Regions from separate parts of the Halotalea alkalilenta genome, predicted to be linked through region 3. Evidence: predicted binding sites of a transcription regulator. Region 3 holds the regulator's gene; each other region holds the start of a gene.
What was found. The regulator sigma-54, encoded in region 3, starts transcription at its own class of promoters, with help from an activator protein. The targets are predictions, from matches to a motif close to TGGCACNNNNNTTGCTNT.
Positions count from the first base shown of each region.

Region 1: a site for sigma-54 is predicted at 1,055-1,072, ahead of A5892_RS03710 (amino acid ABC transporter substrate-binding protein). Genes of this name have one in related genera too.
Region 2: a site for sigma-54 is predicted at 1,172-1,189, ahead of A5892_RS04725 (ammonium transporter). Genes of this name have one in related genera too.
Region 4: a site for sigma-54 is predicted at 1,268-1,285, ahead of glnL (nitrogen regulation protein NR(II)). Genes of this name have one in related genera too.

Region 1 is NZ_CP015243.1:833,760-835,961, reverse strand. Features, by position in the region: gene A5892_RS03710 (amino acid ABC transporter substrate-binding protein) at 1-937, opposite strand, end outside; gene A5892_RS03705 (isopenicillin N synthase family dioxygenase) at 1,762-2,202, shown strand, end outside.
Region 2 is NZ_CP015243.1:1,068,101-1,070,302, forward strand. Features, by position in the region: gene A5892_RS04725 (ammonium transporter) at 1-1,083, opposite strand, end outside; gene A5892_RS04730 (VOC family protein) at 1,547-1,981, opposite strand.
Region 3 is NZ_CP015243.1:1,957,184-1,959,385, reverse strand. Features, by position in the region: gene lptB (LPS export ABC transporter ATP-binding protein) at 1-11, shown strand, start outside; gene A5892_RS08575 (RNA polymerase factor sigma-54) at 172-1,608, shown strand; gene hpf (ribosome hibernation-promoting factor, HPF/YfiA family) at 1,697-2,011, shown strand; gene rapZ (RNase adapter RapZ) at 2,157-2,202, shown strand, end outside.
Region 4 is NZ_CP015243.1:204,945-207,146, forward strand. Features, by position in the region: gene ntrC (nitrogen regulation protein NR(I)) at 1-14, opposite strand, end outside; gene glnL (nitrogen regulation protein NR(II)) at 116-1,222, opposite strand; gene glnA (glutamate--ammonia ligase) at 1,628-2,202, opposite strand, start outside.

The DNA.
Region 1 (2,202 bases), 1.1 Mb from region 3:
TGCGATCGTAGACCTCGGCATAGTTACCGACCGTCTTGATGATGTTGTAGGCCCAGTCGTTGGAGAGTCCGAGCTGCTCGCCGAAGTTGCCGTCCTGGCCGAGCAGGCGGGCGACGTCGGGGTTCGGCGGGTTGTCGCGCATCTCGTCGACGTTCTCGCTGGTCACGCCCAGCTCCTCGGCGTTGAGCATGGCGTAGAACGTCCAGCTCACCACCTTGCCCCAGTCCTCATCGCCGCGGCGAACCATCGGGCCCAGCGGCTCTTTGGAGATCCGCTCGGGGAGGATCACAGCGCTGTCCGGATCGTTGAGCTGCAGGCGCAGCGCCGCGAGCTGGGAGGAGTCGGAGGTAAGGACGTCGCAGCGGCCGCTGTCGAAGCCGGCGGCGGTCTGGCTCGACTCATCGAAACCGATCGCCTGGTACTGCATGCCCTGGCTGTCGAAGTAGTCGGCGAGGTTGAGCTCGGTGGTAGTGCCCGAAGCGACGCAGATGGTGGCGCCGTCCAGCTCGGTGGCATGCTCGACGCCCAGCTCCGACTTCACCATGAAGCCCTGGCCGTCGTAGAAGTTGACCCCGCCCGGGAAGGTGAGTCCCAGCGAGTTGTCGCGCGAGGAGGTCCAGGTGGTGTTACGCGAAAGCAGGTCGACTTCTCCGGACTGCAGTGCGGTGAAGCGCTCGCTGGCGGTCAGCGCGGAATAGACCACGCTTTCCGGGTCGCCGAAGATCGCGGCGGCAATCCCACGGCACAGCTCGACGTCGATCCCCTCCCATTGACCCTGGGCGTTGGGCGCGGAGAAGCCTGCCAGGCCATCGCTCACGCCGCAGCGCACGGAGCCCCGATTCTTGGTGTCGTCGAGGGTCGCGGCCTGGGCGCCGAAGCTGACCAGCGCGGCACCGAGACCGACACCGGCGAGGGGCAACAGGTGTTTGATACGCATAGGGTAACGTCTCCAATCGTTAGCATTTGTCGTTATCACGAGGCGTGCGCCGCGCTAGCCACGTACCGTCCGTTCCCCAAGGACGGTGGTCGCATTTGCCACAGTAACAATCTGTGTACTGCAAAGAACGTTCCAACTTTGCGCGTCGCCGCCTACGAAGTCGCCCCAACCGGGGCCTGGACACTATCCGATGCCTCAGCATTCCTCTCAAGGCGACCTTGGCAGCGCAGCTATGGTGCAGGCTGCGACCCGTTCGTCGCCCTCGAAACCCCTTCCCTCCTCTATGACATCTTTCATTTAACCTTTCGTTTCAGCCAGTTGCTAAAAGATTACGGGCGAATGACACCGATGCCCCAGCACGGTGCCGGGGGCGCGCACAAAACGTGCTTAATGCGCATTTAATGTTCCAATTTGGTGCAATGCGCCCATCTCCATGCCGGCGACGCATCGCCAGGGTATCGCCATAGTGAGAAAATCGTTTTGGATTCATACGTATAGAAACACTCGTTGATGAACGCATGAATCGAAAAACCTTTGGCACGCTTCCTGCTTTCTTTCCATGCGTGGCCCCCAACGGGCGCCACCATGGCGACGTCGATCGCCATCCCCAATCAAGAGAGTAGAAGCGGTCAGGGCTCCCGCCCGGGACATTGCTCTCCAAACACGCCTGTCAGGCTTTTTGGAGACGACCACCGCCATGCGCATTCCTTCCCCGTCCTCCCTCTTTCCACGGTGTGTCTGCGTTCGCACGCCGCGGGGGCGAACGGTGGCCTGCGGGATCGCCATGGCGAGGGCGAGCGCGAAAGCCTTCGAGCGGAGACCCCATGATGACCGAACACTACCCTCGCACTACCCCTGCCGCGTCCGCGAATTCCACCCCCGCTGCCTCACGCCTGGTCGAGCTCGACAAGGAGGCCCGCATGGGCGCACGGGGCGTGGAGAGCGACGCCACTGCGATCCCGCTGATAGACCTGAGCGATTTCGACGCGCGGCGGGAAGAGATCGCCGACGAGCTGTGGAATGCCGCCACCGAAGTCGGCTTCTTCCAACTCGACGGCCATGGCATTGCTCTTGAAGAGATCCGCGCCGCTTTCTCGGCGATGGAGGCATTCTTCTCCCTGCCCGAAGCGGTGAAGGCGCGGTATCCATTGCAGCGCGCGTTGAATGTCGGCTGGGAGAGCAAGGCGCAGGTGCGGCCCTCGACGCGCACGCCGGACCAGAAGGAGTCCTATCAGATCACCCGCCCGCACATGGAGGGGCTGTGG
Region 2 (2,202 bases), 890 kb from region 3:
GACGATCCCGGCGACGCCATGGACGCCGAACACGTCGAAGGAGTCGTCGTAGCCGAGCGCACGCTTGAGCGAGGTGGAGGCGAAGAAGCTGATCACGCCGGCCACTGCGCCGAGGATGATCGCGCCCATCGGACCACAGGTGCCGGCGGCCGGCGTCACCGCGACCAGGCCTGCGATCGCCCCGGTGATGATTCCCAGCAGGCTCGGTTTGCCGCTCTTGCTCCACTCGGCGAACATCCAGCCCAGGGCCGCGGCGGCGGTGGCGATCTGGGTCACCAGCATGGCCATGCCCGCGCTACCGTCGGCGGCGCCGGCCGAGCCCGCGTTGAAGCCGAACCAGCCGAGCCACAGCAGGCTTGCACCGATCATCGAGTAGCCGAGGTTGTGCGGTGCCATATGGGTGGTCGGGTAGCCTTTGCGCTTACCGATCACGATGCACGCCACAAGCCCGGCGATCCCGGAGTTGATGTGCACCACGGTGCCGCCGGCGAAGTCGATCACGCCCCATTCGCTGCCCATGAAGGCGCCGGGGCCGCCCCATACCATATGGGCGATCGGAAAGTAGACGAAGGTCACCCAGAGGCCGGTGAACCAGAGCATCGCCGAGAACTTCATCCGCTCGGCGAAGGCGCCGACGATCAGCGCGGGGGTGATGATCGCGAAGGTCATCTGGAAGGTGATCCAGATGCTTTCGGGGAAAGTCAGGTTGAGGCTCGAGGTGTCGAGGCCCGAGAGGAAGACACGATCGAAGCCGCCGACGAAGGAGCTGAAATTGGTCACGCCTTCGACCATGCCGGTAGCGTCGAAGGTCAGCGAGTAGCCGTAGATCACCCAGATGATGCTGACCAGCGCGGTGATCGCGAAGCAGTTCATCAGCACCGAGAGTACGTTCTTGGAGCGGGCGAGACCGCCGTAGTAGAGCGCGAGACCAGGAATGGTCATCATCAGCACCAGCACGGTGGAAACCAGCATCCAGGCGGTATCGCCGCTATCCGCCACGGGCGGCGCTTCCTGGGCGAAGGCGGAGAGGGGCAGGACGCCGAACAAACCGGCGGCTGGGATCAAGGCGCTTCTCGCTGACATCGTTTGCTACTCCAGACGCAAGGACAGCCGCCGGGCCATTGGGAAGTGGTCAATGGCACAACAGCTGCTTCGTTAAGTTGGGTTTAAATAAGCATAAAGCCTTCCATTGGGAAGTAATATCACTCTAATCAATAGGTTGTAATTTTTCAGGGGCTTCTCTTCGGCCCTTGGGACGAATGGTCAATTCGGGACTTGGCTTAATCCGTTTCAATAATGGTGCGTTGATCTTACATTTGCATTAATTCGGTGCGATTTTTTCCACCCGTTGCATCACGCAAGTACGATTCGCTGTGCATAGGCTGATACTTGCACCTTTATGTTTCGGTGCGAGCAGTGTTCACGCCGGTCTTGAGCCGGCATGCGCATTTTCGGCTGATTGCTCAGGCTTGGATGAATGGGTAGCGGGATCGTTCGGTGTAGTCGTGCGCCAAATTGGTGCTTATGCACGACCCTGTCGGTCGGCTCAATAGTTTTTCCAAAGCCCCGGGGTCACCAGCTCGACCAGGTGCTGGTCCGGGTCGCGGAAGTAAAGGCTCAGGCTGCCGCTCGGCCAGTCGGTGCGGCCCTCTATCTCGACTTCTAGGTTCGCAAGCCAGTGCTCCCAGGCGTCGACGCTGGTCGGTTCGATGGCCAGGGCGATGTGCAGTGGACCCGCGCCATCGTGGGGAGGAATCCGCCCACCGGGCAGTTCTACCGCTGTGGTGGCACTGCCGCGCAGGAACAGCAGCAATACGGATGACCCTACCGGGAAGGCGGCCAGCCGACGGTCGTGAAACATCGGTGCCAGGCCCAGCACCCGGCGGTAGAAATCGACCGCGCGCGCGAGGTCGTCCACATAGAGTGCGGTTTCGACCACGCGTTGGACGGCGGGGGGCAAAGTGGGGGATGAAGCCGTCATGGGCGCTCCTGACAGGGCGGTTTTCAGGGTTTTTCTGGACTTTTACGGCAACTTGTCGTTAATTGTCACGATCCTCGGCAGCTTTGCGAGGCGGGCGGTACAACGCCGGGCGCGGGATCGCGCCGTTTTCCACAGGAATTACCCAGACACTCAAGGCGCCTTTGTCCGGCGAGTCCATTCAAGAAAGAGTTCTCGACCATGCGTCAATGCTCCCTCGCTTC
Region 3 (2,202 bases):
TCCGCCTTTGATGCCTTGAGGCAGGCACTCCGCCGCCGCCCCAAGGCACGAAAAGCCCTGTTTTAGCAAGCTGGCATGAAACTTGCTAACCACAACGCTTTTAGTTCTTGCACATCCTCGTCAGGCCGGTATAGCGTTAAGGCATCCCATTGAGAATGCCCTGACACCACGATGATGAAATCCTCCTTGCAGCTGCGTGTCGGCACCCAGCTGACGATGACGCCACAGCTACAGCAAGCGATCCAGCTGCTGCAGCTGTCGACGCTGGATCTGCGCCAGGAGATCCAGACGGCGCTCGAGAGCAATCCCATGCTCGAGCTCGACGAGGAATTCTTCGACCAGGAATCGAGCGACGAGGAGCACCGCGATCCCGAGGCCCAGGACGAATGGGCCACGGATATCCCCACGGAACTCGTCCTCGACAACGAGTGGAGCGATACCTTCCCGGATGCCGCGCTGGGAGCGATCGGACCCAGCGGCGGCGAGCCGGTCGACATCGAACGCAATGCCCGGGGCGAAACCCTGTTCGACCTGCTCAGCTGGCAGACCGGCCTGCTCGACCTCGACGCCCGTCAGCGCCAGATCGCCGAGACCCTGCTCGACGGACTCGACGACAGCGGCTATCTCCGCGACTCGTTCGACGAACTGGTCGAGGGGCTGCGCGCCCAGGGCCTTGAGAGCGTCGATACCGGCGAGGTCGAAGCGGTACTGTTCCAGCTCCAGCAGCTCGAGCCCACCGGCGTGTTCGCCCGCGACCTGCAGGAATGCCTGTTGCTCCAGCTCGACGCCCTGCCCGCCGGCACGCCGCATCTCGCCCAGGCGCGCCGGCTGGTACGCCAGTTCCTCGACGCGCTGGCCGGCTGCGACATGAAGCTGCTCAAGCGCCGCCTCGGCCTGAACGACGCCGAGCTGGACGCGGTGATCGCGACGATCCGCACGCTCGATCCCTATCCCGGCCAGCGTTTTTCCAACAGCACCCAGGAGTACGTGATCCCCGACCTCGCCCTGCGCCACTACAGCCACATCGGCTGGCAGGTCGAGCTCAATCCCGAGGCGCTGCCGCGAGTGCGGATCCAGGCCGATTACGCCAACCTGATCCGGCGGGCGGACAAAAGCGACGACAACACCTTCCTCAAACAGCACCTGCAAGAGGCCCGCTGGCTGATGAAGAGCCTGTCGAGCCGCAACGAGACCCTGCTCAAGGTCGGGCGCGAGATCATGCTGCGCCAGCGCGACTTCATCGAACGCGGCGAGGAAGGCATGCGGCCATTGATCCTCGCCGATATCGCCGAGGCGGTCGGCATGCATGAATCGACCATCTCGCGGGTGACCACCCACAAGTACATCCACACGCCGCGCGGCGTATTCGAGCTCAAGTACTTCTTCTCGAGCCACGTCGGCGGCGAGGGCGACACCCATGCCAGCACGGCGATACGCGCCCGGATCAAGAAGCTGATCAGCGAAGAGCCCGCGCGCCGCCCGCTCTCCGATGCTCGCCTGGTCTCGCTGCTGGCCGAGAACGGCATCGTCGTCGCCCGGCGCACCGTAGCCAAGTACCGCGAGTCGATGGGAATCCCCGCTTCGAGCGAGCGCAAGCGCCTAGCCTGAAATAGAAGCAATAATCATCATCGGGAGGCTTGGTCGGGAGCGCAAAACAGCTACAATCAAAGTGTCCATCGCAGCCAAGGAGCATGTCATGCAGGTGAACATCACGGGTCATCACGTTGAACTGACCGACGCACTGCGCGACTACGTAAACCAGAAGCTGGCACGCTTGGTGCGCCACTACGACAACATCACCAACGTACAGGTGACCCTGTCGGTGGAGAAAGAACGCAAGCAGGCAGCGTGCAAGATGAACGTCTCGGGAGGAGAGCTCCACGGCACCGACGAGCAGGACGACATGTACGCAGCGATCGATTCGATGATCGACAAGCTCGACCGCCAGCTGGTCAAGCATAAGGAAAAGCACCTGGCGCGCGCCCAGGGCACCGGCACCGCTGGTCTCTGATTCCCAGTCGCCTCTCTGCCGACACGCCCTCACGCGGGGCGTGTCGTGTTTTCGTCACCATTGCCGGCGAAGATGACCGCTGGCGGCATTCGAATCCCATCCTTCGCGGGTATCCGCTCCAACCAGCGCGAGGAATCGCAGCATGATGCAAGTGGTGATCATCAGCGGCCGCTCCGGCTCTGGAAAATCGA
Region 4 (2,202 bases), 1.8 Mb from region 3:
GCTACGTCACTCATGAGGGTTCCTCGTCAGCATTGGCTTATTGTCTGTGCCGCGACCGCGACGTGGCCGTCGTCGGGGGTTGGTTCGTTGTTCTTCACGTCGCTCATCGGGGTCCTCACTTGTACGGAAAGCCCGCGGCATCCGCTGCAGGCCCTGCCCGGCGCCCCTCCGCCACGCTCTCGGGATCGAGATCGAGCGGCACCAGCAGGCGAAACTCGGTATGCCCGGGGCGGCTGTCGCACTCGATCAGGCCTTGATGCTGATGGAGGATCGACTGGGCGATCGAAAGCCCGAGCCCCGTGCCCTCGGCGCGCCCGGAGATCATCGGGTAGAACAGCGACTCGCGCAGCGACTCTGGAATACCGGGGCCGTTATCGATGATGCCCACTTCACACACCAGCCGGTGGCGCTCGACGCCGAGGGTGAACTGCCGCCGCGCGCGCGTCTTGAGAATCAGCTGCGGCGACTCGGTGTTGCTCTCCTCCATCGCCTGGAGACCGTTACGGGCGACATTGAGTACCGCCTGGATCAGCTGCGACTCGTCACCGAGCACGTTGGGCAGGCTCGGGTCGTAGTCGCGCAGGATCTCTACATGGGAGGTCTCAGCGCGCAGCAGGGTGTCGACCCGTTCGAGCACCACATGGATGTTGACCGGCTCGTGATGCGGCAAGGTGTTCGGCCCCAGCATCCGGTCGACCAGATCGCGCAGCCGATCGGCCTCCTCGACGATCACCCGGGTGAACTCGGCGAGCGCTGGGTCGGGCAGGTCTCGCTCGAGCAGCTGGGCTGCGCCGCGAATGCCGCCAAGCGGGTTCTTGATCTCGTGCGCGAGCCCGCGGGTGAGCACCTTGACCATCTCCTGGCGGGCGATCAGCGCCTCCTCGCGAGAGATGCGCAGCAGCCGGTCGCGCGGCTCCAGCTCGATCAGCAGTTCATCCGCGGAAAGCGGGGTCGCGGTGTAGTCGACGGTGACCTGCTCGCCGGTGGCGACCAGCAGGGTCGCTTCACGCTGGGTATAAGGGTGCTGCTCGGCCATCGCCTTGAGCAGCATGGCACTGATCTGCCCTTCCTCACCGTCGAGGCACTCGAGACAGCTGTTCTCTACCCGCGCCAAGCTCAAGCCCATCATGGCCTCGGCCGCTGGATTCAACCAACGGACCCGGAGCTGGTCATCCAGCAGGACCACGGCGGTGGTCAAGTGCTCAAGCAGGCGCGGGTACATGCCTTGACTCATCCTGTCTTCCATAAAGGGAGCATTCACCTGGGTAGTGCAAGAAGCGCGCCACAGTTGCACCGCGCCCGTGACACGCGCCATTGGAGCGCATCTTCCGTTAATAGCACGCCGCGCAAGTGCACCATAACAGTGCACGCATAATCTACACCTGCCTACCACCTTTCGCCTCAGCCCGCTGCTCATCGGCACGCCCGGGGCATCGACACATTCCATGCGACCCAACCAGTCCACACCTTTGCCTGCACGCGAGAGGTGCACCAATTCAATCCGAGAGGAACAGGTGGAGATAAAAAACCCCGTCGCACGATGTCGACGGGGTTCGGTAACCATCCAATGCCATCCGCTACCCGAACTGGCGCTCGGCGCTCAGCTCAGGCAGCTGGCCAGCGGTGATCAGACGCTGTAGTAGAGCTCGTATTCCACCGGGCTCGGCACCATACGAACCGCATTGACTTCTTCCATCTTGAGTTCGATGTAAGCGTCGATCGTATCGTCGGTGAACACACCGCCAGCGGTCAGGAACTCGCGATCCTCCTGCAGCGCTTCCAACGCCTGCTCGAGGCTGGAAGCAACGGTCGGCACCAGCTTGCCTTCTTCCGGCGGCAGGTCATAGAGGTTCTTGTCCAGCGCGTCGCCAGGATGGATCTTGTTCTGGATGCCGTCGATGCCAGCCATCAGCAGCGCGGCGAAGGCCAGGTAGGGGTTGGCGGTCGGGTCGGGGAAACGAGCCTCGACGCGCTTGCCCTTCGGGCTCGAGGTGTAGGGAATACGCAGCGAAGCGGAACGGTTGCGCGCGCTGTAGGCGAGCATGACCGGCGCTTCGAAGCCCGGCACCAGGCGCTTATAGGAGTTGGTCGACGCGTTGGTGAAGGCGTTCAGCGCACGCGCGTGCTTGATCACACCGCCGATGTAATAGAGCGCGGTCTCGGACAAGCCTGCGTACTCGTCACCAGCGAACATGTTCTGCC